Regions from separate parts of the Sphingopyxis sp. P1IMeth2 genome, predicted to be linked through region 1. Evidence: predicted binding sites of a transcription regulator. Region 1 holds the regulator's gene; each other region holds the start of a gene.
The links. Region 1 encodes LexA, which represses DNA repair genes until DNA is damaged. Its sites were predicted from a motif close to GTTCCNCNCTTGTTCT; they were not measured.

Region 1 (7,695 bases):
CACGCCGGATCGCCGAGCGGGATCGGATCGCGCGGCGCCAGAAAGGCATCGCTGCCGCCCTGATACATCAGCGGATCGTGCCAGAAACTTTCGGGCATTTCGGCGCCGCGCGCCTGCCGCACCAGCGCGACATGGTTCACATAGGCGCTGCCATCGGCCCATTGATAGGCGCGCGGCAGCGGCGAAGCGGCGTCGCGCTCGTGAAAGCGCTCGCGCGGGATCGCCTCGTGATTGATGTCTTCGGCAAGCGCCTTCAGCCGCGGCGCCGTTTCCGCCCAGTCGTCAAGCGCCGCCTGCAGCGTCGGCGCGATATGGGTCGCATAGGCATACCAGGCGAGGTCGTCCGAAACGACGACGAGCCGGCCGTCGCGCCCGGCTTTCAGCGAAGCTAGTTTCACATCTGTCCCTTTGTCTGCGATGCCGGCGAACCATCATCGCAAAGGGGGAAGCGACGATCAGCGCGGCATCTGGATGGATGCGAAACAGGTAAAGCCGCTCTGCCCCGCCTGCAAGCGCCGGATATATTGCAGATAGGCCTGCGACTGGTTGTAGCTGGTGCCTGGCAGCGTCTGGCCGCGAAAGGCGCGCTTGACTTCCTCGCCGGTGAACGGCCGCGGTGCGCCCGGAAACGCCCCCTGCGTCCCCGGCGGGACAAGCTTGCCCGCCGCGTCGATGTAGCGGCCGGCGGCCGACGCGTCGGGCACCGGAATCTGGCAGTTCATCACCGATACCGCGGTCTGTGCAAAGGCGGGGCGGATGGTCAGCGCCGCCGACACGCCGACCGCGCCGAGCGCGAGCATCTTGCGCCGCGAGGGAACGGCTTCGTCGCCGGTCGCGGGCGCTTCGTTCGGGATGTCGCTGTTTTCCATGGCCGCGCATTAAACCAGTGAAGCCTTTAGGAAAAGCAAAAGACCGGCCGCCTCCCGCGCCCTTCCCGCTTTGGGACAGGCTGCGCCGCGATGGTAACCCGATGCACCGCCCCGCGAAGCGCCTTGCGCGCCGCGCCGCTTCGTGCGAGGCGCAGCGTCGATGTTCGACCGCCTGTCCAGCCTGGTTGCGGCGCTGACGCTTGTCGCCGTCGCGGCGATTTTCGCGGCGCTTGTCGGCGGCGACCTCGCCTCGATCGCGATCCTGGCACTCGCAGGGGCGCTCGGCGCGGTCCTTGTTTATGGCGCACAGCCGCCGCCCGCCGCGGCGCCGCCTGTCGCCGCCTCTCCGGTCCCCGTCGAACCGCCGCTGCTGCTGCGCCATCCCGATTTCACCCGCTGGGCCGATCAGGAGCGCGAACCGGTGCTGGGGGTAATCGACAATGTCGTCGCCATCGCCAACGATGCAGCGGTCCGCCTGCTCGGACGCCACATCGTCGGCGCCGACATCCGCACCGCGATCCGCCATCCGGTGGCGGCCGAATGGCTGTCGGCTGGCGACGTCGACACGGGCGCGATGACCGTCGATCTCGCCGACTATCCGCGGCCCGGCCAGCGCTGGACGATGCGGATCGCGACGCTGTCGCACGGCGGCCGCATCATCTTTCTATCCGACCGCTCGGCGATCGATGCCGCCGACCGCATGCGGTCCGATTTCGTCGCCAACGCCAGTCACGAACTGCGCACGCCGCTTGCCGCGATCCTCGGCTATGTCGAGACATTGCAGGACATGAACGACGAGGCCGATGCCCCGACGCGCAACCGTTTCCTCGCGATCATCGAGCGCGAGGCGCGGCGGATGCAGCAGCTCGTCATCGACCTGCTGTCGATCTCGCGGGTCGAAGCCGATCGCTTCCGCCGCCCGACCACCCCGGTCGATTTCGCCGCCATCGTCCGCCATACGCTTGCGCAGATGAAGGACAGTGCAGAGGCGCGGCCGCAGGACATTGTCGATCGCCTCGGCGACGCTGCGCAGCCGGTGCTGGGCGACGCGGCGCAGCTCGGCCAACTCGTCCACAATATCGTCTCCAACGCGATGAAATACGGCCGCCCCGGCACCCCGGTGACGGTCGAACTGACGCGCGAGGGCCGCCGCGTCCGTTTGGCGGTCCAGGACGAAGGCGAAGGCATCGCGCCCGATCACCTCCCGCGCCTCACCGAACGCTTCTACCGCGTAGACGAAGCACGCAGCCGCTCGGTCGGCGGCACCGGGCTGGGGCTGGCGATCGTCAAGCACATCAGCGAACGGCATAACGGCCAGCTCGATATTCAAAGCGAAGTCGGTAAGGGCACACGCGTGTCCGTGTCCTTTCCGCTGTCCGAAGCGCACTGACAAAGGACCGCATCGATGACGAACCGACCAACACATCTCGACGAAAGCGGCGCGGCGCATATGGTCGATGTCGGCGCGAAGGCCGCGACCGGTCGGCGCGCCGTCGCCAGCGGTCGCATCGCGATGGCGCCCGAAGCGCTCGCCGCGATCCGCGCCGGCGACGCGCCCAAGGGCGACGTGCTGTCGACCGCGCGCATCGCCGGGATCATGGCGGCCAAGCGCACCGCCGAGCTGATCCCGCTCTGCCACCCGCTGGCGTTGACCAGCGTCGCGGTCGAATTCGACTGGGAAGCCGACGGCATTTCGGTCCGCGCGACCGCCGCGACGACCGGGCCGACGGGGGTCGAGATGGAGGCGCTAACCGCCGCGTCCGTCGCATTGCTGACGCTCTACGACATGGCGAAGGCGCTCGACCGCGCGATGGTGCTCGGCGATATCCGCCTGCTCGAAAAGAGCGGCGGCCGGTCGGGCGACTGGCGCGCCGCATGAGCGCGCTGCTCGCGGTCGAAGAGGCCCAGGCGCGGCTGCTGGCGCTGAAGCCGCCGCTCGGCGCCGACAATATCGGCGTGGCGCAATGCGCCGGACGCTATCTTGCGCAGGACGTCGTCGCCGGGCGCGACCAGCCCGCGGCGGCGCTGTCGGCGATGGACGGCTATGCGATCCACTTTGCCGATATGCCCGGCCCGTGGACGATCGCCGGCGAAGTCGCCGCCGGCACCGCGCCCGCCCACGCGCTCGGCCCGGGCGAAGCGATCCGCATCTTCACCGGCGCGATGCTGCCGGCCAATGCCGATACCGTGGTGGTGCAAGAGGATGTCATCGCCGATGGCGCGCGCCTGACGCTCACCGGCGATGGCCCCGCGTCGCGTGGACGCCATGTCCGCGCCCGGGCAAGCGATTTTGCAGCGGGAGCGCATTTGCTCACGGCGGGATGTCGCCTCTCTCCCGGCGCGCTCGCCGCCGCCATCATGGGCGGTGCGGGCGACCTGATCGTCGGGGGACGCCCGCGCGTCGCGATCCTGACGACAGGCGACGAACTGGTCGCGCCCGGGCGTGCGCTCGCGCCCGGTCAGATACCCGACAGCAACGGCACGATGCTCGCCGCGATGCTCGCCGCCGAACCCGCCGACGTCACGCTGCCGCTGCGCGCGCGCGACGATCGCGGCGTTCTCGCCAATATATTGGGCGATATGGCGCGGCGGCACGATGTCATCGTTACCGTTGGCGGCGCGTCGGTGGGCGATCACGACCATGTCCGCGGCGCGCTCGACGATGCGGGCGGGCAGCTCGATTTCTGGAAGATCGCGATGCGCCCCGGCAAGCCGCTGATCGCCGGCCGGATCGGCGACGCGATCCTGCTCGGCCTGCCGGGTAATCCGTCGTCGGCGTTCGTAACCGCGACGCTCTTTCTGCTACCGCTCGTCCGCTACCTTGCCGGGGCGGCCGCGCCGTTGCCGGAGGTCAGCCAGGCCCCCCTCGCGGTTCCACTCGGCCCCGGCGGGGCAAGGCGCGATTATTTGCGCGCGCGCCTCGACAAGGGGCTGCTCACCCCCTGCGACGGACAGGACAGCGGCCAGACGCAACCGCTGATCTCCGCCAACGCGCTGATCGTCCGCGATATCGGCGCGGCACCCCGCGCGGCGGGGGAGCTTGCAAGCTATATCGCGATCGCTTGACAAGTTCCGGTCTGTTCCACTATCGTTCCCCTTATGTCCGGAAACGCCATCATGGAGAACGACCGATGTTGACCGCGAAGCAGCATGAACTGCTCCACTTCATCCAGGAACGGCTCGACGCCAGCGGCATCTCGCCGTCGTTCGAGGAAATGAAGGAGGCGCTGGGCCTCAAGTCGAAATCGGGCATCCACCGGCTGATCAGCGCGCTCGAGGAACGCGGCTTCCTGCGCCGCCTGCCCAATCGTGCGCGTGCGCTCGAAGTGTTGAAGCTGCCCGATGCGGCCAAGCCCAAAACGCGGAGCGACAGCGACAATGTGGTGCCGCTGCGCAAGCCCGCACCGGCGCTGAAGCCCATCGCCGCGAACGACATTATCGAAGTGCCGCTGCACGGCAAGATTGCCGCCGGCGTCCCGATCGAGGCGTTCGAAGATTATAACCGGCTCGCCGTTCCCGCCGCGTTGCTCGGCGCGGGCGAACATTATGCGCTCGAGGTGTCGGGCGACTCGATGGTCGAGGCGGGGATTTTCGACGGCGACTACGCGCTGATCCAGAAGGCGAGCACCGCGCGCGAGGGCGATATCGTCGTCGCGCTCGTCGACGGACAGGACGCAACGCTCAAATATTTCCATCGCGAAGGCCGGATGGTGCGCCTCGATCCCGCCAACAGCGCCTATGAACCGCAGCGTTACGAAGCCGATCGCGTCATGGTGCAAGGTCGGCTGTCGGGACTGCTTCGTCGTTACCACTAAGCTGGTGCGGGCGGCGCCAAGGATGCGCATCGCCCGCGCGCAGCGCCGAAACGAGCCGCGGCTTTGTACCCAGATAGAGCGCAAGGCCGCCGCTTTCTTCCAGCGTATCGCGGTCGATCGTCAGCCAGCGCGCGACGCATTCGCGCGGTAGCCAGCGTTCGCTGATGACCACATCGGCGGCTGCGCAGGCGGCCGCCATCTCCTCACCGGCGATCCGGTCGCGCCCATGCGCGGCAAGGATGACGCGCGGCGCATCGCCCCTGCCCTGTGTCCAACGGCAGAAATCGCGATTGCAATCGACATGGTCGAGATCGCCAAGCGCGACGAGCGGCGTGTCGATCCCCGCCGCTTCGGCCATCGCGTCGCGTACGAAATCGCCGGCACGATCGCGCAGCATGGCATAGCCGCCGCCCGGCACGGCGGCTGCGATATGCCGACCGTCGCCGGTCACGAGCAGGTCGGGGCGCGGCTGAGCGAGCAGCACCGCCATCCCCGCCACCAGCGGCACGGCGCCCGCCCAGCGCCACCCACTGCGCCACAGCAATATCCAAAGCCCGCCCGCCATTGCGACCCCGAAGGCCCATGGCGGGAACACAGGCAAGGTGGTGACGGCGCCAGGCGCCGCGGCGACATGATGCGCGAGCCCGATGAGCAAGCGCAGCGCATGATCGGCGACCCACCAGAAGGGCGCCCCCACCCCCACCGCGTCGAACAGCAGCGCCAAAGCCTCCGCCGGCATGATGACGAAGGTGGTGAGCGGGATCGCGACGACATTGGCGAGCGCGCCATAAAGCCCGGCCTTGTGAAAATGGAACAGCGCAATCGGCGACAAGGCGACCTCGACGACGATGCCGGTGATCAGCAAGCCGGCGACGCCACGCCCGAAGCGGAAGGCAAATGGCTCCTCGCGCCGCGCGACGAAGCGCTGCATCGCCCTGCTTTCGTGGAGCGCGACGATCGCGGTTACCGCCGCGAAGCTGAGCTGGAAACTCGGCCCGACCAGCGCCTCGGGCCGCCACAGTAGCACGAGCAGCGCGCCGGCGGCGACGAGCCGCAAGGTAATCGCCTCGCGCCCCAGCAGGATCGCCGCCAGCACCAGCAACGCCGCGATCAACGACCGCAGCGTCGGCACCTCGGCGCCAGCCAACCACGTATAGCCGCCCCCAGCGAGCGCCCCGGCGGCGGCAGCAAGCGGCAACACATAGCCCGCGAGCGCGAGCCGCGGGCTGAGCGCCAGCAACCGCATGGCGAGCAGCATCGCGAAGCCGACCACGGCGGTGACGTGCAGTCCGCTGATCGACAGGAGATGCGCCAGCCCGCTGCGCCGCATCGCCTCCTCGTCCTCGGGCGTGATCGCGCCGCGATCGCCCGTCACCAGCGCCGACGCGACGCCGCCCGGCGACCCCGCAACCTGGCGATGGATATGCTCGCTCAGCCGCGCGCGCAGCGGCTGGCGCGCATGCTCGGCGCCCGGCGGCAGTATGACATCGCCAAGCACTGTTCCGACCGCGCCGATGCGGTCGAACCACGCGCGCTGCGCAAAGTCGTAGCCGCCGGGCAGGCTCGCGGTTGGCGGCGGCATCAGCCGCGCGCGCACGCCGATCATCGTCCCCGGCACAATTAGGCGCCGCTGGTCGCCGCGCAGCGTCAGCCGCAGGCGCGGTGGCAGATCGGGACGCGCGAGCGGCCGCACGACAAGCCGCAATTGCTCGCGCGCGGGCAAGGGCTCGGCGGCTTCGACCCGCGCCGAAAATTCGGTCGTTACCGGCCGCGCAAGCACCGGCGCCTCGACCCACAGCGCGCGGCCCCAGATCAGCAGCAGCCCTGCCGCCGCAACCCCGCAACCGATGGTCAGCGCGCGGCCAACGCGGGTCTGCCAGCCGATTGCCAGGCCGAAGGCCATGCCCCCCGCCATGGCGCAAAGAAGTCCGATCCATTGCGCCGCGGTCGGCAAAGCGAACCACAGCGCGATCCCCGCGCCGAAGGCCACGGGAAGCCAGAGCGGCAGCCGCTCGCGCTCGATCTCCAGGCGCCTCTCGAGCGCCGCCGGAAACGCGCCGAACCATGAAAGCGTCCGCGCGGCAATGGGCGTTTGAAGCGTGCTTGTCGCCATGCTAGGGGCAGCCCCGAAATCCGCCGCGGTCCCTGTTCCGCGGCCGGCAGCCTGAGTGAAAGAGGCCAGAGTGGCAACCGAAAACAAAACCGAATTGGCAGAAGCGACCCCCGAAGCGACGGGCACCGCCGTCGTCACCCGCTTCGCCCCCTCCCCCACCGGATATCTGCACATCGGCGGCGCGCGGACCGCGCTGTTCAACTGGCTTTTTGCGCGCCATCACGGCGGCAAGTTCCTGCTGCGGATCGAGGATACCGACCGCGCACGCTCGACCGACGCCGCGATCGACGCGATTCTCGACGGGATGCAATGGCTCGACCTCGATTGGGACGGCGAGACCGTCTATCAGTTCGCGCGCGCGGCACGCCATGCCGAGGTTGCACACGAGCTGCTCGCCAAAGGCGCGGCCTATCGCTGCTATCTGACGCAGGATGAACTCGCCGCGATGCGCGCCGAAGCGCAGGAAAAGCGCATCCCCTTCCGCGTCCGCAGCCCGTGGCGCGACCGGGACGACGGCGATCCCGCCGCGCCGCATGTCATCCGCCTGCGCGCGCCGCAGGACGGCGCGGTGACGATCCACGACCGCGTGCAGGGCGAGGTGACGGTCCAGAATGCCGAGCTCGACGATTTCATCCTGCTGCGCAGCGACGGCACCCCGACCTATATGCTCAGCGTCGTCGTCGACGATAACGACATGGGGATCACCCATGTCATCCGCGGCGACGATCACCTGAACAACGCCTTCCGCCAACTCGCGCTGATCCGCGCGATGGCATGGCGCGAACCGGTTTATGCGCACGTCCCGCTGATCCATGGCGCCGATGGCGCAAAGCTGTCGAAGCGGCATGGCGCGCTCGGCGTCGATGCCTATCGCGACGAGCTTGGCTATCTGCCCGAG
Region 2 (7,695 bases), on a different contig from region 1:
CGAGCGGCAGGCCAAGCGCGAGCGCCGCTGCGGGGCTGAAGCCCAGCGTCACGAAGATCAGCCCGGTCAGGAGCAGCCCGGTGACGACAACCTGCGCCAGCCCGAGCCCGAAAATGGCGCGGCGCAGTTGCCAAAGCCGCCGCGGATGCAGTTCGAGGCCGACGAGGAACAAGAGGAAGGCGATGCCGATCTCGGCGATTTGCAGCTTCGACTCGCCGCCGCCGACGAGACCCAGACCGTGCGGCCCGACGAGCGCGCCGGCGATCAGATAGCCGAGCACCGCGCCGAGCCCCAAACGGCGGAATATCAAGACGAATAACGTCGCAACGCCCAGCAGCACCGCGCCTTCGAACAACAGCGTATCGGTCGGGGTGCGCGCCGCCACCTCGGTGACGGCGGGCGCCGTTGCCGCGAGGAGAAAAGTCATGCCGTCACCTCGTCATCCTCAAGCGCGGCGATGGCGGCATCGAAAGGCAGCAGTATAGCGCCCTGCCGCGCCGGATAGTCGCGCGCCGGCGCGAGCAGATCGAAGCCGGGCCAGTCGGGCATAGCGCCCTCGCCCGCGAACCAGGCGGCGATGGCGTCGCGCGCAGCGCGAATGTCACCGAGCGCGCGGCCGGGCGCGTGGCGTGCGACCAGCGCCGCCGACGCCTGCCCCAGCGCGCAGGCTTCGACGTGCAGGCCGACCTTCGTCACGCGTCCGCTCTCGTCGGCGTCGAGGTCGAGGATGATCGCGCTGCCGCACAGCGGCGCGCGCGCCGAGATATGATGGCGCGCCTCGGGCAGCGGCGGATAATCGGCATTGGCGACTGCCAGCGCCAATATGTCGCGGTTATACAGCGGCGCGCTCATTTCGCGGCCGCGTCGGGCGCGTCCTGCTTCACGGTCGTGCTTTCGGCGGCGCGCGCTTCGGCCCGCCGTTCGGCGACCACCTTGCTCAGCGCGGCGCTCGTCGCGTTGAGTGCGGGATAGGTGCGGCTCTGCTCCATCCATTCGGGACGCTGCGTATTGCCATAGCCGATGTCATAGAGAAGCGTAACGAGCATGAAGCCGATCGCGGCGATCAACAGACCCTTCACCGCCCCGAAACCCGCGCCGAGCCCACGGTCGATACCGCCGACGATCGAGGCGCGGCTGCGCTGCCCCATCGCGCGCGAACCCCATTTGGCGAGGCCGAAGACGATACCGAAGAGAAGAACGAAGGCGAGCATCGCCGCTCCGCCCGCGGTTCCGACCCAACGCGACACGAACTCGGTCACTGCCGGATGAAAGAAGCGCACCGCCGCGATCGCCAGCACCCAGGCGAGCAGGGTCGTCACCTCCTGCACCAGCCCGCGCGAAAAGCCGAGCGCTGCGCCGCCACCGACCAGCGTCAGCACGATGATATCCAGAGCCGTCAGACTTCCCATCTGCCGGTCGCTAGTCGCGCCCGAGCATCAGGTCAACGAGTTCGCCGAGCCGCGTGAAGCCGGTAACGCCGATGCCGTTCACAGCCTTCATCCCCTTCGGCCCCCAGCCCTTTGAAAAACCGAGCTTCGCGGCTTCGCGCAGGCGCAGCGCGTCGTGCGCGACAGGGCGAATTTCGCCCGACAGCGACAATTCGCCGAAGACGATCGCATCGGCAGGAACCGGCCGCTCGCTGAACGCCGAAATCAGCGCTGCAGCGACCGCCAGATCGGCGGCGGGATCGGTCAGGCGATAGCCGCCCGCGATGTTGAGATAGACTTCCGCGCCGCCCATCTGGAGCCCGCAGCGCGCTTCGAGCACCGCAAGCACCATAGCAAGGCGCCCGCTGTCCCAGCCGACGACGGCGCGCCGCGGCGTCGCGCCGCTCGCCAGCCGCACGGTCAGCGCCTGCACCTCGACCAGCACCGGGCGCGTCCCCTCCAGCGCCGGGAAGACGACCGATCCCGGCACGTCGCGGCTGCGGTCGGTCAGGAACAGGCTCGACGGGTTGCTGACCTCGCCCAGCCCTTCCTCGCCCATCGCGAAGACGCCGATTTCGTCGGTGCCGCCAAAGCGGTTCTTCACCGCGCGCAGGATGCGATACTGGTGGCTGCGCTCGCCCTCGAACGCCAGCACCGTATCGACCATATGTTCGAGGACGCGCGGACCTGCGATCGTGCCATCCTTGGTGACATGCCCGACGAGGACGATCGCGGCGCCGCCGTCCTTGGCATAGCGGATCAGTTCCTGCGCGCTCGCGCGGACCTGGCTCACCGTTCCCGGCGCGCTGTCGATGAGGTCGCTGTGCATCGTCTGGATCGAATCGATGACGACGAAATCGGCGTCGCGGCTGTCGAGCGTCGCCAATATGTCGCGCACCGACGTCGCGCTCGCCAGCGCGACCGGCGCGTCGCCGAGCCCCAACCGCTGCGCGCGCAGCCGCACCTGACCCGCCGCTTCCTCCCCGCTGATATAGACGACCGACTTGCCCGCCTTCGCGAGCCGCCCGGCCGCTTGCAACAACAAGGTCGACTTGCCGATCCCCGGATCGCCGCCGATCAGCGTTGCCGATCCGGCGACGAAGCCGCCGCCGAGCGCCCGGTCGAATTCGGCGATGCCGCACAGCATCCGCTCCGGCATCGGGCTATGCTCGCCCAGCGTCTCGAGCGCCAGCGAACGGCCGCCTTTCGACAGGTCGTGCTTGGCTGAAAAGACGGTTTCGCTCGCCTCTTCGACCAGGGTATTCCACTCGCCGCAATCGGCGCATTGCCCCTGCCACCGGTACGAGACTGACCCGCAATTCTGGCAGACATATTGACGCTTCGCTTTGGCCATGCGGATCGCATAATCGGAACAAAGATGGAACGCCAGCGCTTTCCTCTCGGTCGTTGCGAGGAGCGTAGCGACGCGGCAATCTCCCGCTCTCGACTTTGCGCAAGGCGATGGCTGGAGATTGCTTCGCTTCGCTCGCAATGACGATCAAACCGCTTTACGGCAGCTTCAAACCCGAATCACCTTCGCACAGGAAAGCTCCGCGCCATGAAATTCTTTGCCGACACCGCCGAAATCGCCGACATCAAGGAACTGGCCGCAACGGGGCTGCTCGATGGCGTCACCACCAACCCGTCGCTGATTGCCAAGTCGGGCCGCGACTTCAAGGAAGTGACGAAGGAAATCTGCGCACTCGTCGATGGCCCGGTCTCGGCAGAGGTCGTTGCGCTCGATCATGAAACGATGATGAAGGAGGCCGAAATCCTCCGCAAGATCGCCGACAATGTCTGCATCAAGGTGCCGCTGACGATCGACGGGCTCAAGACCTGCAAGGCGCTGACCGGCGACGGCACGATGGTCAATGTGACGCTCTGCTTCTCGGCGACGCAGGCGCTGCTCGCGGCGAAGGCGGGCGCGACCTTCGTCTCGCCCTTCGTCGGTCGCCACGACGACAATGGTTTCGACGGCATGCAATTGATCGCCGACATCCGGCTGATCTACGACAATTATGCCTTCGAGACCGAAATCCTGGTCGCGAGCGTGCGCCACGGCATCCATGTCCTCGAAGCCGCCAAGATCGGCGCCGATGTGATGACTGCGCCGCCGTCGGTCATCAAGGGATTGTTCAAGCATGTCCTGACCGAAAAGGGCATCGAAGGCTTCCTGGCCGACTGGGCCAAGACCGGGCAGTCGATCTGACCCCTACAAAACCCGAAACAGTCGTGTGTCCCCGCGAAGGCGGGGATCCATCTCCCGCCGGCTCAAAATGGCACCTTCCGGAGATGGGCTCCCGCCTTCGCGGGAGCACACCGTTATTTGGCTCAGCTTTCCAGTTGACGTAAACGTCAACCTCCCGCGATACTCGTCCGAAAGGGAGAGATTCGCGATGACCGACACCACCATTCTTACCGAACGCCGCGGCCATGTGCTGATCGTCACGATCAACCGCCCCGAGGCGCGCAACGCGGTCAACGCCGCGGTCCACGTCGGCATCGGCACCGCGCTCGAAACCGCCGAGAACGACCCCGAAATCCGCGCCGTCGTCATCACCGGCGCGGGCGACAAGAGCTTTTGCGCCGGCGCCGACCTCGTCGCCCTGTCGCGCGGCGAGAGCCTCGCGCCGTCGGACCCCGATCAGCTTGCATGGGGCTTCGCGGGCATGGTGTCGCACCCGATCTCGAAGCCGATCATTGCCGCGGTCAACGGCTTCGCTTTCGGCGGCGGCTGCGAGATCGCGCTGATGAGCGACATCATCGTCGCTGCCGAGCACGCCCAATTCGGCCTGCCCGAAGTCAAGGTCGGGCTGTTCGCCGCTGCGGGCGGTGCCTTCCGCCTTGCGCAGCAGATGCCGCGCAAGCTGGCGATGGAGCATATGCTGACCGGCGACCCGATCCCTGCCGCGCGCGCGGCGCAATTCGGCCTCGTCAACCATGTCGTCCCGCTCGCCGAGCTGATGCCGACCGCGCTTGCGCTCGCCGACAAGATTGCCGCCAACGCGCCGCTGTCGGTGCAGGCATCGAAGCGCGTCGCACTTGGCATCCAGGACGGCCGCATCGCCGCCGACGCGCCCTATTGGGAGCACAACACCCTGGAACGCAGCGCCTTGATGCGCAGCGAGGACGCGCGCGAAGGCCCGCGCGCCTTTGCCGAAAAGCGCAAACCCGAATGGAAAGCGCGCTGACATGGCCATGACCGATCCCGAGCGCATTCCCGTCATCATCGGCGTCGGGCAAGTCAACGACCGCCCCGCCGACCCCGACGAAGGGCTCGACTCGCTCGGGCTGATGGTCGCGGCGCTGCGGGTCGCCGCCGAAGACGCCGGCGTGCCGCTCGCCGAGATCGACAGCCTCGCGATCGTCGACCAGATCAGCTTTCACAGCCTTGGCAAGCTGCCCGAACCGCTGGCCGCCGCCATCGGCGCCAGCCCGGCGATCAACTATCAGTCGGCGGCGCCACACGGCGACACGCCGGTACGCCTGCTCAACGAAGCGGCGAACCGCATCGGCGCAGGCGAGGTAAAGCTCGCGGCCATCGTCGGCGCCGAAGCGCTGCGCACCGCCGCCGGCCGCGCCGCCAAGGCTGAGAGCGGCGAGGACAAGAGCTATAACGCGATCCGCAAGGTCGCGACGCGGCGCGAGCCCGATTATGCGCAAAAGCACGGCCTCGCCGCGCCGGTCGACGTCTATCCGCTGTATGAAAATGCGACGCGCGCCGCCTGGGGCCAGAGCCTTGCCGAAGCACAGGATGAAAGCGCCGAAATCTGGTCGCGCTTTTCAGAGGTTGCGGCGGCAAACGAAGGCGCCTGGATCCGCAAGCCCGCAACGCCTGCCGACATCCTGCGCGTCGACGAGCGCAACCGGCCGATCGCCTTTCCTTACTCCAAGCTGATGGTCGCCAATTCGTCGGTCAATCAGGGCGCGGGCCTCCTCGTCGCCAGCCTGGCCGAAGCGCGGCGGCGCGGCCTAGCGGAAGACCGGCTGATTTACGTGGGTATGGGCGCCGCGGCGAAGGAGCCGCCGAGCATCCTCGGCCGCGACCGCTATAACGGCAGCGTCAGCATGGAAACCTCGATCAACCGCACGCTCGCGCTCAATGGCATGACCGCGCAGGATTTCGATTTCGTCGAACTCTACAGCTGCTTCCCTTGCGTGCCGAAGATGGCACGCCGCACGCTCGGCTGGCCGGTCGACCGCCCCGCTACGGTGTTCGGCGGGCTGACCTTCGGCGGCGGCCCGATCGCCAATTATATGAGCCACGCCATCGTCTCGATGGTGGAGAAACTCCGCCGCGATGGCCGCTACGGCTTCCTCTTCGCCAATGGCGGCTTCGCCACCGACAATCATTGCATCGTGCTGGGCAAGGAGCCGATCGCCGCCGCCAGCTTCCCGCAGGATTTCGACTATCAGGCCGAAGCCGAGGCCAAGCGCGGACCGGTGCCCGATCTGGTCGAGGATTATGCGGGGCCGGCAACGATCGAGAGCTACACCATCTTCTACGGCCGTGACGGTGCGCCAAGGGCGGGCGTGGTGGTGGCACGGACTCCGGCAGGAGAGCGCACGCTCGCACATGTCGATGTGGAGGATGCGGCGATGCTGGCATTTCTGACCGACGGCAAGGCCGAACCGGTCGGTGCAGCGGGCCAGATCGTGGCGCTCGACGAAGGCTTCGGCTGGCGGGCAGGCTGACGAAACTTGTCATTGCGAGGAGGCGAGGCGACGCGGCAATCCCCAGCTATCGACCTTGGGCTAGCCGACAGCTGGAGATTGCTTCGCTTCGCTCGCAATGACGAGGATTGCTAACCCAGATCGAAACTGACACCCTGCGCCAGCGGAAGCGCGTCGGAATAGTTCACCGTGTTCGTCGCGCGGCGCATATATTGGCGCCACGCATCCGACCCGCTCTCGCGTCCGCCGCCGGTTTCCTTCTCGCCGCCGAACGCTCCGCCGATCTCGGCGCCCGATGTGCCGAGATTGACGTTGGCGATGCCGCAATCGCTCGCGGCCAGGAAGCGCTCGGCTTCGCGCAGGTCGGTGGTGAAGATCGCCGATGACAGTCCCGCCGCCACATCATTGTGTAGACGGATCGCGGTGTCGAGATCGTCGTAGCGCATGACGTAGAGGATCGGCGCGAACGTCTCCTCCAGCACCGGGCCGACCTGCCCGGGCATTTCCACGAGTGCGGGGCGAACATAATAGCTCGCGCCTTCGCCGACCCGATCGCCGCCATGCACGACGCCGCCCGCGGCCTTTGCCGCCGCCAGCGCTGCCTGCATCGCCTCATAGGCAGCGCGGTCAATGAGCGGGCCAACCAGCACGGTGCTCTCCAGCGGATTGCCGACGCCGACGCTGGCATAGGCCGCCTTCAACCTGGCGACGAAGCCGTCATGGATGATGTCGTGGACGAACAGCCGCCGCGTCGTCGTGCAGCGCTGCCCCGCGGTGCCCATTGCGCCGAACGCGACCCCGCGCAGCGCGAGATCGAGGTCGGCCGAGGGGGCGACGATCACGCCGTTATTGCCGCCGAGTTCGAGGATCGCGCGCGCGAACCGCTGCGCGAGGCGCGGCGCCACGGCGCGGCCCATGCGCGTCGATCCCGTCGCCGAGACGAGCGCGACGCGGGCATCATCGACAAGCGCCTCGCTTGTCTCGCGCCCGCCGATCAGCACTTGCGACAATCCCGCGGGCGCGTCGCCGAACCGCCGCAAGGCGCGCTCGAAAATCGCTTGCGTCGCCAAGGCGGTAAGCGGCGTCTTTTCGGAAGGCTTCCAAACCACGCTATTGCCGCAGACGAGCGCTAGCGCGGCATTCCATGCCCAGACGGCGACCGGAAAATTGAAGGCGGAGATGACGCCCACGACGCCCAGCGGGTGCCATATCTCCATCATCCGGTGCCCGGGTCGCTCGGTCGCGATGGTGAGGCCGTGAAGCTGGCGCGACAGGCCGACCGCAAAGTCGCAGATGTCGATCATCTCCTGCACCTCGCCCGCGCCTTCGGACGGAATCTTGCCGGCTTCGATCGTCACCAGCGTCGCAAGATCATCCTTGGCAGCGCGCAGTTCCTCGCCGAACAACCGCACCAGCTCGCCGCGGCGGGGGGCGGGCACGTCGCGCCACGCGCGGAACGCCGCACCGGCCGCGGCGAGCGCGGCGTCGGTGTCGGCGGCATCGGCGATCCGGACCGCCGCGATCTGCTCGCCGGTCAGCGGTGAATGGGACGGCATCGAACCCTGGGTGTATAAGGCGCGCTCCACGCCGAGCG
Region 3 (7,695 bases), on a different contig from region 1:
TGCCGCGACAAGCTCCGCAGCGCGCGCAATGGCATCGGCCCCGTAGGGCGCGACCTTTGTTGCCACACTCTCGTTTTGACGCTCGGCCATGCCGCGCTATAGCGCCGGGCGCAACGGAATCACCCCCAAAAGCGGGAAACCCCATGACCTATACGGCGCCGACCACCGAACAGCTCTTTGTCCTCCAGCATATCGCGCGCATCGATGCGATGGCGCAGCACGACCGCTTTGCCGCGGCGACTCCCGACATGGTCGAGGCGATCGTCACCGGCATCGGCGACTTCGCGGCCGAGGTCTATGCGCCGCTCAACCGCGTCGGCGACGTCCAGAACCCGATATGGCAGGACGGCAAGGTCACGATGCCCCCGGGCTTCAAGGAAGCCTATAAGCAGTTCGTCGAGGCCGGCTGGGGCAGCATCGACGGCCCCGCCGCCTATGGCGGACAGGATCTGCCCTTCACCCTCGCGACGGTGATCATCGAAGCGCTGGGCAGCGCCGACATGGGCTTCACCCTTTGCAACATCCTGACCCCCGGCGCGATCCACGCGCTGATTGCCTATGGTACCGAGGAGCAGCGCCAGACCTGGCTGCCTAAGCTCGTCACCGGCGAATGGAACGGGACGATGAACCTGACCGAGCCTGCCGCGGGCAGCGACGTCGGCGCGCTGCGCTCGACCGCGGAAAAGGTTACCGAAGGCCCCAATGCGGGCCTCTACAAGATCAAGGGCCAGAAAATCTTCATCACCTTCGGCGAGCATGACCTCACCGACAATATCGTCCACCTCGTTCTCGCCCGCACACCCGGTGCGCCCGAAGGAACGCGCGGCATCTCGCTCTTCCTCGTGCCCAAATACCGCCTCGACGACGCCGGCAATCCCACCATCTCAAACGGCGTCCATTGCGCCTCGATCGAGCACAAGCTCGGTATCCACGGGTCGCCCACAGCGGTGATGGTCTATGGCGAAGGTGAGGATTGCCTAGGCGAGATCGTCGGCGACGAGATGGGCGGTATGAAGGCGATGTTCGTGATGATGAACAACGCGCGCCTGATGGTCGGCTGCCAGGGCGTCCAGATCGCCGAGCGCGCGACGCAGCAGGCGCAGCGCTACGCCGCCGAGCGCGTCCAGTCATCGCTCGCAGGCAGCGCCGACCGCACCCCAGTCACGATCGAGCACCACCCCGACGTCAAGCGCATGCTGTGGCGGATGCGCGCCCAGACCGAGGCGGCGCGCGCGCTCATCTATTATGCGTCGGCACAGACCGATTTCGGCAAACTCGGCGACGAAGCCGCCGCGCTGCGCGCCGAAGTCCTCATTCCGCTGGCAAAGGCGCACGCAACTGACATCGGCTGCGAGGTCGCCAGCCTCGGCGTGCAGGTGCATGGCGGCATGGGCTTCATCGAGGAAACCGGCGCCGCGCAGCATTATCGCGACGCGCGCATCGCGCCGATCTATGAAGGCACCAACGGCATCCAGGCCGCCGACCTCGTCGGGCGCAAGCTCGGGATGGCGGGCGGCGAAGGCGTGCGCAGCCTGCTCGCCGACATCACGCACGGCGCCGCCGGCCATCCCGAACTCGCCGACCTTGCCGCGGCATGCACCGCGGTCACCGACTGGCTCGAACAGGCGAACGCGCCCGACCGGCTCGCGGGCAGCTACCCCTATCTCACCATGCTCGCGACCGCGACCTGCGGCTGGCTGATGGCCGTCGAGCAGCAGGGCGCGCGCGCCGCGCTCGACGCGGGCGATAGCGATACCGCCTTCCTCGAAGCGAAAATCGCCTCGACGCGCTTCTATCTGCAACAGATCGTCCCCGCGGCCACCGGCCTCGCGCCCTCGGCGCTCGCCGGCGACGCCGCGCTGGAGCCACTGCCGCGCCTTGGTTGACGCCGGAAAAGCCGCGCCGCGCACCGCGATCGGGCGGCGCGGTTTCCCGGCATGATTAACGCGATGCTAACCAGGTTCAGTTAATGCCAACGGGTCATTTTGGAGACCCGTGCGTGCCAGTTAAGGTCAAGAGCCTTTTCATCAGTTGGCGAACGATCGCGCTGGCGCTGTTGCTCAGCGTGGCCGCGGGCCTGTCGTCGATCGCCGAACCCGTCGACCGCATCCTAGAAAGCGCCGTCGGTGCTGTCGCTTGGCGCCCAGTGTCGGGCGACATCGTCGTCGTCGCCCTCGACGACCGGACAATCGAAAAATATGGCCGTGACGATTTTTCAGTCGGACGCCACGCTCAAGTCATTGATGCAGTCGACCGGGCCGGCGCCAACCGGCTGTTTGTCGACTTTACCTACGAACGGCGCCGCAACGATCGCGACCTTCCGCTGCTTACCAATGCCGTAAAACGAATGCATGACCGTATCATCCTTGCCGCGGCCACAAAATCGGTCCGCGGGACGACGGCCGAGCTGAATAAACTGCCTGGTCCAGCATTCGGAAATGAATTTCAGGTTGGCGTTATAGGCTGGGAATTCGCGTTTTGGCAGGTCTGGCGAATTCCTGCGGCGGTAACGGTCGACGGGCGGTTGATGCCCAGCTTTTCGGCAATGATGGCGCATTATCATCCTCTTGCCGCGAGCGTCTATGCGCTCGACTATTCGTACAATGTCGATTCCATTCCGACCTACAGCGCGGCTGACCTGCTTTCGGGCAAGGTCGGCAGGCGCGAACTGGCGGGCAAGGATGTCATCTTTGCCGCGACAGCCGAAGCATTTCAGGACATCCATTATCTGCCCGGCAAAGATCGCGTGCCCGGCGCCTATGTTCATGTCGTCGGCGCCGAAACATTGAAGCGCGGCACGCCGTTCGACATCGGTTGGACGCCGGCCTTCGCGCTCGCCGCCATCGCCCTTATCACCGCCTTGTCACTACGCCAGACGCGGTGGTACAATCTTGCAGTCGCCGCCACGGTTTCGGCGTTGATCGTTGGCAAGTTTGTTTTGATGACGATGCTGATCAGCAGTTCGATTGGTGCTGGCCTGTTTTTCGTTGCGACTGTTACTGCCAATGTTTCGCGGTCGAGGCGTCGCCGGTCGGCGCAGCGTGAGAATCCTTTGTCCGGCTTGCCCAATTTCGAGGCACTGCGCACCCAGCAGTCTTTCGGCAGTGCGACCGTAATATCCGCTAAGGTCGTAAATTTCGAAGACCTTGCCGCCTTCATTCCAGGCGAGGGACTGAGCAAGCTCGTCGGGCAGGTGACCCGCCGGCTTCAGCTCGCATCGCAAGGAACCACCCTCTATCACGATCTCGACGGCACCTTCGCGTGGCTCGTCCCCTATTATCAGCACAGCCAGATCGAGACGCAACTCATGGGGCTCGCCGCGCTGTTCAACGCGCCGCTGACGATCGACGAGTTGAAGGTCGACGTGTCGATGGCTTTCGGGGTCAATGACGAGTTCGAAGGCTCGAACGCGCAGCGTCTCGCCGCCGCGCTCGTCGCCGCCGAAAAATCGATCCGCAGCCGCGTCCTGTGGACCAAATATACGCCGCAGCAAAAAGACGATGCGGGTTGGCAGCTCAGCTTCCACTCGCAGCTCGAGGATGCGCTGAATGCTGGCGACATCTGGGTCGCCTTCCAGCCGCAATATCAAATCGCGACGCGGCAGCTCGTCGGGGTCGAGGCGCTCGTGCGCTGGACGCACCCCACGCGCGGACCGATCTCGCCCGACGAATTCATCGTCCAGGCCGAAAAGAGCCAGGACATCTATCGCCTGACCCTGTTCGTCATGGACCAGGCGATCCGTTCGGCGGCGCAGTTGCAGAAACTCGGCACCGAAATTCACATGTCGGTTAATCTCTCTGCGACCCTACTCGATCACAAGGATCTCGTCTCGACGATCCGCGTCATGCTTAGCGCGCATCATCTGCCGCCCGAACGGCTGACCATCGAAATCACCGAAACCGCGCAGATCGAAAACAGCCTCCAGGCGCGTCAGACGCTCGCGCAGATCCGCCGCGCCGGCATGCGCCTGTCGATCGACGACTATGGCACGGGGCAGTCAAACCTCGAATATCTGACCGAAATCGAGGCTGACGAGATCAAGATCGACAAGCGATTCGTCATGACCATGCGCGATTCGCAGCGCAACCTCGAAGTGGTCAAATCGACCATCGATCTCGCCCACCGCCTGGGCGCCACCGCAGTCGCCGAAGGCATCGAAGATGCGCAGACAATGGCGCTCCTCGACCAGCTTGGCTGCGATATCGGCCAGGGCTATCTGCTTGGCAAACCACAGCTAATTAGCGACCTGCTCGCCAGCCTCTCCACCCCCTCCGACAGCCGCCGCGCCTAAGCTGCCAGATTGGCCGGGAATTTATAGTTAAGACTCGATTTACCATGTCGATTAAGGTATATGCTCCGTTAACTGTTCTTCGTGGGCAGTACCGACAGGAGATCTGACATGGGTTGGTTTTGGCGATTCCTGGGTGGCGGCGGCTCCGGCAACGGCGGCACGTCGGCTTAACCCGAACGAATTTCAAAGATTGGGCCTCGGCATTGCCGGGGCCTTTTCTTTTTGGGGTAAAGCCCTTCTCCCGAGGCACCCGACATCTTGTGCCGCCGCACCGATTTTTTGCGACAGCGATGCTCTTTCGCCACATATGGCCGAACCCCGCGGAAACGCTGGCGATCGCTCCCTGAGGCGTGCTTTTCCATCGACGAGTTGAATCAAATCAGCGACGAACCGAGTCCCTAATCTGTCATTTACTCTCTTGCATCGTCGCGCCGACGTGGCACTATAGATGGTGGGTAGACCACGGGGGCACCCCAAGAATTAGTATGCGGCCGAAAGTGGCGGATTTCCGCGCTCCATCCCATATGGGGGCGGGAAGCAGCTTTTTGCGTCCGAAAATAAGTGCCACCCGGCGGTCGAATGGTGCTAGGCTGGGGCTTCGCCCTGAGTCGAACAAGACGGGAACAGACTGCGCCGCTGCGCGGTCGGAAAACGGGGCATTGAAACATGGATTTTCGCGAGACCGAACGGGTGGAGACAAGCGACGTGGCGACGGTGGAACTGACAAAGAATGACGCTCCGGCAGCGCCCGAATCGGGTGCCGAATCAAAGGCTGCGGCACCCGCCGCAAAGCTCAACGATTCGTCGGAGCCCAAGGTGCATGCGCGCCGATTCGAGGTCGTCACTGATTCGTCGCGCGATTCGCTGCTGACCGATTTCGGCAAGGAAACCTTGCAGGACCGTTATCTGCTCCCCGGCGAATCCTATCAGGATCTCTTTGCCCGCGTCGCCTCGGCCTATGCCGATGATGCCGAGCATGCGCAGCGCCTCTACGACTATATCTCGAAGCTGTGGTTCATGCCCGCGACCCCCGTTCTTTCGAACGGCGGCACCGGCCGCGGCCTGCCGATCAGCTGCTACCTCAATTCGGTCGACGACAGCCTCGAAGGGATCGTCGGCACTTGGAACGAGAATGTCTGGCTCGCGTCGCGCGGCGGCGGCATCGGCACCTATTGGGGCGCGGTGCGCGGCATCGGTGAACCCGTGGGCCTCAACGGCAAGACCAGCGGTATCATCCCCTTCGTCCGCGTGATGGACTCGCTCACCCTCGCCATCTCGCAGGGCAGCCTTCGCCGCGGCTCGGCCGCCTGCTATCTCGACATCTCGCACCCCGAGATCGAGGAGTTCCTCGAGGTCCGCAAGCCGTCGGGCGACTTCAACCGCAAGGCGCTGAACCTCCACCACGGCGTCCTCATCACCGACGAATTCATGGAAGCGGTGCGCGACGGCAAGGAATTCAACCTCCGCTCGCCCAAGGACCAGAGCGTCCGCGGCACCGTCGACGCGCGCAGCCTGTTCCAGAAGCTCGTCGAGACGCGCCTCGCGACGGGCGAGCCCTACATCATCTTCATCGACCAGGTGAACCGCATGATGCCCAAGCATCATCGCGATCTCGGGCTCAAGGTGTCGACCTCGAACCTCTGCTCGGAAATCACGCTGCCGACGGGCCGCGACCATCTCGGCAACGATCGCACCGCGGTCTGCTGCCTCTCGTCGCTCAACCTCGAAACCTGGGACGAGTGGAACGGCGACAAGCGCTTCATCGAAGATGTCATGCGCATGCTCGACAATGTCCTCCAAGACTATATCGACCGCGCGCCGCCCGAAATGGCGCGCGCCAAATATAGCGCCAGCCGCGAACGCTCGGTCGGCCTCGGCGTCATGGGCTTCCACAGCTTCCTCCAGGCGCGCGGCCTGCCGTTCGAGGGGGCGATGGCGAAGTCGTCGAACCTGCGTATCTTCAAGCATATCCGCGCGCAGGTCGATCAGGCGTCGATGCTGCTCGCCAACGAGCGCGGCCCCTGCCCCGACGCCGCCGACCAGGGCGTGATGGAGCGTTTTTCGTGCAAGATGGCGATCGCGCCGACCGCGTCGATCAGCATCATCTGCGGCGGCACCAGCGCGTGTATCGAGCCGATCCCGGCGAACATCTACACGCATAAGACGCTCTCGGGCAGCTTCTCGATCCGCAACCCGCACCTCGAAGCCCTGCTCGTCGACAAGGCGAAGAACAGCGACAATATCTGGAACTCGATCCTCGAGCGCGGCGGCAGCGTCCAGCACCTCGACTTCCTGACGCAGGACGAAAAGGATGTGTTCAAGACGAGCTTCGAAATCGACCAGCGCTGGCTGCTCGAACTCGCCGCCGACCGCACGCCCTATATCGACCAGGCGGCGTCGCTTAACCTGTTCATCCCGGCGGACGTCGAGAAATGGGATCTGCTCATGCTCCACTACCGCGCGTGGGAACTCGGCATCAAATCGCTCTATTATCTCCGCTCGAAATCGGTCCAGCGCGCCGGCTTCGCGGGCGGGGTCGAGGCCGACAACACGCCCGAGGCGGCGAAGTTCGAGCTTTCGGCCGAGAGCACCGATTATGACGAGTGTCTGGCCTGCCAATAAGGATCTAACCCCATGAACAAGAATGCGGGTTGTACCCTCGCGGCGGTCGGAGCAGCGATCATTCTACTGCTCGTCTTCCTGATCGGCTATCCGCAGTATCGCGTCTATTCGCAACGCCTGGCGGGCGAGGCGGCGCTAGCCGAGGCGCAATCCTCGCGCCAAGTCGCAATACTTGAAGCTCGCGCAAAAAAGGAAAGCGCCATCTCGCTCGCCGATGCTGAGGTTATTCGTGCCAAGGGCGCCGCTCAGGCTAACGCTATCCTGCAGAACAGCCTTGGTGGCCCCGAGGGGTATCTGCGCTACCTTCAAATTCAGGCGCTCGAAGGGACCAAGGCCAGCCTGATCTATGTTCCGACCGAGGCGGGTTTGCCCGTCACCGAGTCACGTCGTCTTGACCAATAATCACACGCCATTCTGATCCGAGGAAACGCCGATGCCATTGCTCGAAGCCCGCAAAACCTACAAGCCCTTCGAATATCCCTGGGCCTATGATTTCTGGAAGCGCCAGCAGCAGATCCACTGGATGCCCGAGGAAGTGCCGCTGGGCGAGGATTGCCGCGACTGGGCGCAGAAGATCAGCGACCATGAACGCAATCTGCTCACCCAGATCTTCCGCTTCTTCACCCAGGCCGATGTCGAGGTGCAGGATTGCTACCACGACAAGTACGGCCGCGTGTTCAAGCCGACCGAGGTCAAGATGATGCTGACCGCGTTCAGCAACATGGAAACCGTTCACATCGCCGCTTATTCGCACCTGCTCGACACGATCGGCATGCCCGAAA
Region 4 (7,695 bases), on a different contig from region 1:
GCCGAGGCCCTGTCAGCGCTCGCGACGATGCGGCGCTGCTACACGCGGCCGCCCTTCACACCGAACGAGTTCATCTTCGATCTGCAGAAGAAAGGCCTGCCCAAGCTCGCCTCGATGCTGCGCGAGAATATCGACCTCCTGTAAGCGATTTCGCAAAGGAAAGAGATAGAACCCGTAAGCCGCTACGCGCCAGCGCGAGCTTCCATCTCTGCGATACGTTCCGAGCAAATGGCGTGCACTGCCTGGCCAAGCTCCTCGACACGCCCCGCAAGCCACACCAGGTCCGCTTCGCTGATCCGATAATGTTTCGAGTAGCGGGCCTTCACATAGGCTTCCTTGAGCTTCTCGAAGCGAGCGCGATCGGCCTTCAGCTCACGCGGCCACGCGTCGACAAGACGCATATCGATCCGCTCAGCTTGCGTCCGCAGAAAGCCGAGATTGTGAACGTGGGGCGAATAGAATGTGCACACCAACAGGACGCAGTGGTACAAGAATTCGGTACTCTGGTGGAGGTCGAATGCCGCGGGCTTAAGATAGCCCTTCTCCCGACCCATGGCTGACAACTCGAACCGCTGCATTGCCAGAGGAAACCACTCCTCAAAATATTCCTTCGCCATCGCCAACGCCTGGTCAGGCGTCTTCGGCTTCGGCTGATGCAAGGCCTTGTCGTCGGCCTCGTAAAGCGCAATCCCGTCGCGCGCGACGTCCATGAAGAAATAGCGCCCGTGCGCGAGCCCGTCGTTCACCTCCTGCAGGGTGTGGACGATGAAATTCACCGGGGTCTTGAGGGTCCGGTCGATCAGAAGTTCTCGGGTCAGCCGGTCGTCAAGCTTCGACCAGACATCGAGCTTGTCGATCAGCCGCTTGTCGCTGACGATGATGAGCAGGTCGAAGTCCGAGCGATAGCCCTTGGCGGTGTGCGGTTCGTCGACCCAGCCGCCGCGCGCATAGCTGCCGTAGAGAATGATCTTGTCGATGCGCCCCTTCTTCTTCCAGCTCATCGTGCCGAGCGCAATGGCGTCCTCAAATTCTTCGAAGATGATCGCCTTCACGCGCTCGAGCTCGCGCTGCTTGTTGGCCGGGAGATGGTCGAGATCGTTCCGCATCGCTCCTTCCTTCTGTGGGCACATGCTTGCCCGATGGCAAGCGCGGTCAGGTCCAGATCGGCACCTGATGCCGGATCCCGGATACGAAAATTCCCGTCGGGGATGCCGAACGCCCGTGCCTTGTCGACGAGATTGTCCTGGATGCCGGTGCCCGAGAAGACGATGAGCCCGGTGGGCTGGCGTGGATCAGCCGCTCGTTGGCTTGAAGGGCGCGGCTTTGCGATCGCGGTCCCGTCGGGGCGGACCGCCCCCTGCGGGATTTTGCGCGCGTCGGCGCAGCAAGCGGCAGCGCGCCGGTCGAGGCCGCAGTGCGGAGGAATACCATGTCGGCATGGCGGACATGCACGCGGACTTGCCAAAATGTTCTTCCTATGTTCTCATTGATGCATGAACAGAATCGATACCGCCCGAGTCGCCGAAACACTGCTCACTGCGCCCGGCTGGGCGCGCGTGGGCCTTACCGCACCCACCCGCCATGTTCGCGTCGAGGCAGCGTTCGAGCTGGCGCGCGCGATCGCAGAAAGCTTGGGCGAGAATGGCGAGCCCGCGCATATCGACCAGCTCGGGCTGTCGCTGTGACGTGGGCGGCTGGACCAAAGACGGGCAGCGGCGCGCCACACATCTGTTCGAAGCGGCGGCCTGGTATCAGGCGGTCAGGCCCGTTTGCCGCTGCGGGCATGGCGCAAGCTTCGATCCCTATGGCCTCTGGTGGCTGTTCCAGCGCAAGATGTGGGACGATGATCTTGGGCGCGCCCGCGAGAAATTCTGGTGCGCGCGCTGCAAGGCGCGAACGGGCAAGCGTATACGCCCGGTCCGGCTCGACCTGGTCGAGCCTGGCAAGGACGACATTCGGCTGCCGATGCCCGACGAGCGCGAATGGAAGCGCGCGCTGAGCCGCTTCCGCGCCTAGCCAGCGAAAGGCAGACCGATGGATATCGAAGGTAACGACGCCCTCATCGGCATCGGCAGGTTCCATCGCGTGATGATCTGGGACGGTGTGCGCGAGCGCGAGAAGGAGCTCCACTGGGGTTTGCCTTCGCGCGATCCCGATGTCTTCCAGATTCCGCTGCTCAAGTCCGAGACCGCGATCATCGATCGCCCCTGTCTGCTGCTTGCCGATGCCTTCGGATTGGTGAAGCAGGGCAAGACAATCTATTCGGCCAGCCTGATCGGCGAACCGTTGATGGGCATCGCGGCGGTCTGGCGACCGGAGAGCCGCGAATGGCCGGGCAGTTTCGCGGCGCTCACCGTCGCTGCCTACGACGATCTCGCACCTTATAAGGACCGCCATGTGGCGGTGGTTCACCCCGAGGATCTTTTCGACTGGCTCGAGCGCGCGCGACCGCCGCTGGACATGTTGCGCCGCTTCCCCAAGAATAGCTTCAGAATCGCGCCGCCGATCCAGCAGAGCTTCGGGGTCCTGCTGGGGGCAGCCTGACCGTGAGCCTCCCCTGACCTGGAGCCGTCAATGTGCAATCTGGTGACGCTGAACAGCTCGGTTGACGAAGTAGCATCCTATTTCAGGGCGCGCCGGCCGCAGGCCACCAATGTCTCGCCAGGCGACGTCTATCCCGGCGGACAGGGTTTCGTGGTCCGCCAGGACGGCGGCGAGCGCGTCCTGCAGGCGATGACCTGGGGCTTCCCGGTGCGGCTCAAGCATATGAAGCCCACGAGCAAGCCGAAACCCGTCAACAATGCCCGCGACGACAAGCTGATGTCCTTCTGGCGTCCCTGGTTCACCAACCCGGCGCATCGCTGCCTCATTCCCTTCACCTCCTTCGCCGAAGCCGAAGGCGAGAAAGGACGCATGACGCGGACGTGGATCAGCGTCACCGACCAGCCGCTTGTCGCCTGGGCGGGTCTCTGGCGTCCGAGCGATGAATGGGGCGATTGCTATACGGGCGTGATGGTCGATGCGACCGAGGAATTGTTTCATATTCACGACCGCATGCCCGTGATTCTGCACCCCGAAGATCATGAGGCCTGGCTCCAGGCGCCTGCCGAAGAGGCGATGGCGCTGGTCGCGAAATATCCCGCAAACCGCCTCGCCGTCGAGCGGACCGACGTGCCATGGTTCAGCCGCAAGGCCCCGCCGGCTGACACGCCAAACCTCTTTCCGTGATGCGGTTCCGATGACCGATGAACCCAGGTGGAAGCGTCGCGCCCTTGCTATCGAGTTCTGGCTCGCCGCAGTGATCGTGGCGGGCTCCTTCATCGCTGGAATTATCGGCGCGGTTCGGTCGCTCACGGGCGACTGACTGCATAGCTCGCGCAGCGGGGACATCGCATCGCATGGCCGTCAGGCCGATAACGTGTCAAAATGGTCCCATCTTCTACTCGCACAGGCTTTACGTCATTTCTCGGGACGTTAGACCGTTGGAACCGATAGATTGCCGCGCCGAGGCAGCGAAGACTGCCGTCCGGCGTGCGATATCAGGACCCGTCGGTGACTTGTCCCAATCTCGCGCGTCCCGGAGAGGAACCGGCGGCGTTCGACCCAGGGAGCGGACCGCGGGCAGCCGGGTCGGGAACGCGCCAGCGGCCGATTATCGACGTGAAGCAGTTTTATTTGACAGAGGAACTCGCGCACGAAATTTCAGGCGCCGGGCATGAAGACCATCTTTTTTCGGCGCTCGCGAAAGCCGCAGACCGTATGGGTTTTGACCATTTCGCGCTCGCCTTCGAACGACGCGGCGGCGAGAACGCGTCAATCCTTGTCCATAATTATCCCGAGGCCTGGGCGCGGATTTATATCGGCCTCGACCTCCGCTCAACCGACCCGATCCGGCGCGCCGGCGAGCGATCGCTCACCGGCTTCGAATGGCGCAATGTCGACCATTTTATTCCGCTGTCGCGCGGCGATCGGCAATTTCTCAGCGTCGCGCGAGAGAGCGGCGTCGGCGACGGATTCACCGTTCCGCGTCATCTGCCCGGCGAGGCGAGCGGATCCTGCTCTTTTGCCGTGAAGCCGCGCGCCGACACGCCCGGCCATATGCTCCATGTCGCAGAGATCATCGGTGCCGTTGCGATCGCGAAGGCGCGCGAGCTCGTCGGCACGGCCCCTCTGAGAGGACGTTCCATCCTCACCGAGCGGCAGCGCGAATGCGTGCTCTGGTCGGCGCGCGGCAAGACCGCCGGCGAGATCGCAGATATTCTCGGGATCAGCGAGGAGACGGTGGTGCGCCACCTCAAGATGGCGCGCGATCGCTATTCGGTCCATTGCCGCTCGATGCTGATCCTTTGCGCATTGTTCGACGGTCTGATTGGCTTCTCCGACATCTACGACTGGTGGCGCCCCGACTAATCCGGCGGTCCAATCGCAAAAGGCTTGCCCATAAATGGGAATAGCCGCCCCGCGGGATTGGTGGTCTGAAATGAGCTTCCAGCAACGAAGGACATTTCATGACCGATCAATCCCCGCGGGCGCCAGCTGCGCCCGGCGACGCGGCGCTGCGCGCCATGTTCGCCGCCCGCAAACACGTGTTCATCGACCGGTTAAAATGGGATCTTCCTGCCCTTGACGACCGCTTCGAGCTCGACCAGTTCGATAATCCGCAGGCCCGATATCTTATCCTTCTCGATCCCGACGATCTGCGTCACCGTGCATCGGCGCGATTGCTGCCCACGACATCGCCGCATCTTCTCGGCAACATCTACCCGCACCTCTGCCCGGACGGCGCGCCCTCTGACGAGAGCATCTGGGAGGTCAGCCGCTTCTGCCTCGACCCGGCGCAAACGGCGGCAGAGCGTCTCGACGCGCGCAATCAGCTCGTCAGCGCCCTTGCGGACCATGCCCTTCACAGCGGCATCCGCGAATATGTCGGGATCGCCGACACGCGCTGGTTCGCGAAGATCAGCAGCTTCGGCTGGTCGTGCCGCGCGTTCGGCCCCGCGCGGCCCGACGGGGCATGCCCGATCCTCGCGTTCGGCATAAGGATCGATGAGGACACGCTTCCCGGGCTGCAGCGGACGGGAACATGGGCGCCGCTCGGGCTCAGACTCGAAAGCGGGGAGCTCGCACCATGAGAAGGGCTATCAACCACGCCGCCCGTGGGCGCCTCGTCAGCGAGCTCCGCCGCGACGGATATTGCATCCTGCATGGGGTCGCACCCGCGCCTGTGCACGCCCTCGCGAAGGATCTCGAGCCGGTCTTTGCCGAAACGCCCTTTTGCCAGGGCGACTTCTACGGACGGCGAACGAAGCGGTTCGGCAGCCTGTTGCGGCGCTCGGGGCACATGGCCGATCTGGTGCTCGATCCTCTCGTTCTGCCCGCCGTCGAGGCGATCCTTGGAACGGGATGCGAACGCATCCAGCTCAACCTCACGCAGGCGATCGAGATCCACCCCGGTGAAGTGCGGCAGTTTCCGCATCGCGATCAGGACATGTGGCGCGGGGCAGACGGCAGCCAGGAATATCTGGTCAATGTCCTCTGGCCCCTGACGCCCTTCACCAGGGACAATGGCGCGACCGAAATCTATCCGGGCAGCCATGGCGTCAGCGGTATGGCCAAAGAGGATCCCGGCCCTCCCATATATGCCGAATGCGAACCCGGGTCGGCGATCTGCTTTCTGGGATCGACCGCGCATGGCGCTGGCGCGAACATCAGCGAGAATGTCCGGCGCGGCTTGCTCGTGAGCTACAGTTTAGGATGGCTGAAGCCCTATGAAAATCTGTGGCTGGCTTACCCACCTCACGTCGCAAGAGATTTTCCGCCCGGGCTCGCGGCGCTAGCGGGCTATGCGCAGCACCGCCCCAACCTTGGCAATTATGAGGGGCAGTGCCCTTCCATCCTCCTGCAAGACGATCCGCCTGGTCCAGTCGGCGCCGTCGATGCGCTTCGTCCCGACCAGGCCGATGCCGTCGCCGATTTTGCCGCCGGCCAAAGGAACGCCCAATGAGCCCCGCGCATGTGTTCGAGCCGACCTATGAAGCGGTCAAACGGCGCCTGATGACGGGCGCATGGCCGGCCGGCGCGAGGATCGAAGCCGCGCGCGTCGCCGATGAACTTGGCGTCAGTCTGACTCCGGTGCGCGACAGCCTCTTCCGGTTGGATGGCGAACGCATGGTCGACTTCCGACCGGGTGAGGGTTTTCATGTGCATCGCCTCACCGAGACCGAGTTTCGCGATCTTCTCGAACTGCATCTGGTGCTCCTGCTCGCCGCGATTGCGACGGCACCGAATGCGGCCGCAGCGACGGTGTCTGCCGACCAGCCCTATCCCGACCGGATCGCCGATCTGTTCCTCGCCATCGCCGAACGAACTTCGAACGGCGAGATCGTCGCGAGCATAGCGGCGATCGGCGACCGGCTGCAGTTCTCGCGGCACTTCGATGCGGCAATCCTCGGCGACGTAGAGAGCGAGTACCGCCGGATCGAGACCGCAGTCGCCGATGCCGAACCGCAGGCCGCGGTCCGAAATTTGCTGCTTGGCTATCATGAGAGACGGGCGCACGAGGCGGCGCGCTATGCACGGATGCTTGGCGCTCACCAGGGCGGCCAGGCTTGATGCGCGAGACCGCATCCCACACTTTTGCTTGTCAGCGCCCCTCGCACTTGACATGATTCAGCGGCGCAGAAGCATCGCTGGCAGCTCCTGCGCGAAATCTTTCGCCAGGCATTAAATGCGCCAGTCCCTGACCGGACCGGCGGCCGAACCGGACCTGGATCGCACACGCGACCGAACGGCGGCGCAGCATGGAGAGACGGGCATCCCGCCGCGGCGGGATGGCGCCGCTCGTGCCTGCGGGATTTTGTGCCGTGCCCTCCTGTACCTGCGGCGACCGCGCCCCGTCGCGTCATCCCTTTTCGGTGTCGTCAGCGTGCCACGCGCATCCCGACGATCGTCCGGTGCCGACCGAACAGCGATGCGTATCCGGGCAAGATCTGGAGACGGCGTACCGCACTCACCGCGCGTCGCTCTTTTATTTCCTGCGCCGCAAGGCGGGAGCAGAGGAAGCGCCCGATCTTGTACAGGAAGTTTTTGCGCGCGCCGCAGGAAGCGCGCAGCGCGACCGGCTCGCCAACCCCGGCGGTTTTCTGCGCCGCATTGCCCAGAACCTCTTGATTGACCGGGCGCGCCGCCGCAAGTCTGCGCCCACGGCCCTCTTTTCGCTGCGCGAAGAAAGCGATGCGGCAACCCCGGCGACCCAGGAATGGAATCTCGAAGCCGCTGATCTGCTGCGACTTTATGAGCAGGCGGTTGACGCCATGCCGCCGAAGACACGCCGTGTCTTTCTCATGCACCGGGTGGACGAGTTCTCCTATCGCGAGATACATGAGCAGCTCGGCATCAGCATCGCGACGGTGGAATATCATATGATGAAAGCACTCGGTCTGATCGCAAAGGTGGTGGACGGCGAACAATGAGCGGAGCCGGCGGCGATGATTACACGGTCGATGAAGTCGCACGGGCCTGGCTCGTTAAACTGCGCGGCGGTGATGGAGATGCACTCCGCGACGAGTTCGATGCGTGGCTGCAGGCATCGGCCGAGCATCGCGAAGCCTATCGGCGCGCAGAGAAGCGCATGGCCGCGCTCGCGATCCTCAAGACGTCACCGCGCCACGGAACGGCACATGCCGACGCGCGGCG

Region 2: the regulator LexA is predicted to act here: its motif matches at 2,797-2,812, upstream of radA (DNA repair protein RadA).
Region 3: the regulator LexA is predicted to act here: its motif matches at 4,901-4,916, upstream of P1IM2_RS11355 (ribonucleoside-diphosphate reductase subunit alpha).
Region 4: the regulator LexA is predicted to act here: its motif matches at 1,469-1,484, upstream of P1IM2_RS04490 (DUF6771 family protein).

What each region holds. Positions count from the first base shown of each region.
Region 1 is NZ_FYAT01000016.1:43,527-51,221, forward strand. Features, by position in the region: gene P1IM2_RS16080 (fumarylacetoacetate hydrolase family protein) at 1-398, opposite strand, end outside; gene P1IM2_RS16085 (hypothetical protein) at 456-869, opposite strand; gene P1IM2_RS16090 (cell wall metabolism sensor histidine kinase WalK) at 1,030-2,259, shown strand; gene moaC (cyclic pyranopterin monophosphate synthase MoaC) at 2,275-2,748, shown strand; gene P1IM2_RS16100 (molybdopterin molybdotransferase MoeA) at 2,745-3,935, shown strand; gene lexA (transcriptional repressor LexA) at 4,001-4,684, shown strand; gene P1IM2_RS16110 (ComEC/Rec2 family competence protein) at 4,638-6,797, opposite strand; gene gltX (glutamate--tRNA ligase) at 6,868-7,695, shown strand, end outside.
Region 2 is NZ_FYAT01000019.1:59,170-66,864, forward strand. Features, by position in the region: gene P1IM2_RS18635 (cation:proton antiporter) at 1-427, opposite strand, end outside; gene P1IM2_RS18640 (iron-sulfur cluster assembly scaffold protein) at 424-852, opposite strand; gene P1IM2_RS18645 (CvpA family protein) at 849-1,409, opposite strand; gene radA (DNA repair protein RadA) at 1,420-2,781, opposite strand; gene fsa (fructose-6-phosphate aldolase) at 2,986-3,636, shown strand; gene P1IM2_RS18660 (enoyl-CoA hydratase-related protein) at 3,824-4,618, shown strand; gene P1IM2_RS18665 (acetyl-CoA acetyltransferase) at 4,620-6,122, shown strand; gene P1IM2_RS18670 (aldehyde dehydrogenase family protein) at 6,233-7,695, opposite strand, start outside.
Region 3 is NZ_FYAT01000013.1:2,020-9,714, reverse strand. Features, by position in the region: gene P1IM2_RS11370 (L-threonylcarbamoyladenylate synthase) at 1-90, opposite strand, end outside; gene P1IM2_RS11365 (acyl-CoA dehydrogenase) at 144-1,886, shown strand; gene P1IM2_RS11360 (EAL domain-containing protein) at 2,000-4,291, shown strand; gene P1IM2_RS11355 (ribonucleoside-diphosphate reductase subunit alpha) at 4,958-6,913, shown strand; gene P1IM2_RS11350 (hypothetical protein) at 6,926-7,315, shown strand; gene P1IM2_RS11345 (ribonucleotide-diphosphate reductase subunit beta) at 7,347-7,695, shown strand, end outside.
Region 4 is NZ_FYAT01000001.1:938,653-946,347, reverse strand. Features, by position in the region: gene P1IM2_RS04500 (PIN domain-containing protein) at 1-144, shown strand, start outside; gene P1IM2_RS04495 (nucleotidyltransferase and HEPN domain-containing protein) at 183-1,106, opposite strand; gene P1IM2_RS04490 (DUF6771 family protein) at 1,494-1,685, shown strand; gene P1IM2_RS04485 (hypothetical protein) at 1,687-2,016, shown strand; gene P1IM2_RS04480 (hypothetical protein) at 2,035-2,544, shown strand; gene P1IM2_RS04475 (SOS response-associated peptidase) at 2,575-3,228, shown strand; gene P1IM2_RS18840 (hypothetical protein) at 3,239-3,364, shown strand; gene P1IM2_RS04470 (helix-turn-helix transcriptional regulator) at 3,532-4,410, shown strand; gene P1IM2_RS04465 (acyl-homoserine-lactone synthase) at 4,509-5,132, shown strand; gene P1IM2_RS04460 (phytanoyl-CoA dioxygenase family protein) at 5,129-6,004, shown strand; gene P1IM2_RS04455 (GntR family transcriptional regulator) at 6,001-6,612, shown strand; gene P1IM2_RS04450 (RNA polymerase sigma factor) at 6,831-7,472, shown strand; gene P1IM2_RS04445 (FecR family protein) at 7,469-7,695, shown strand, end outside.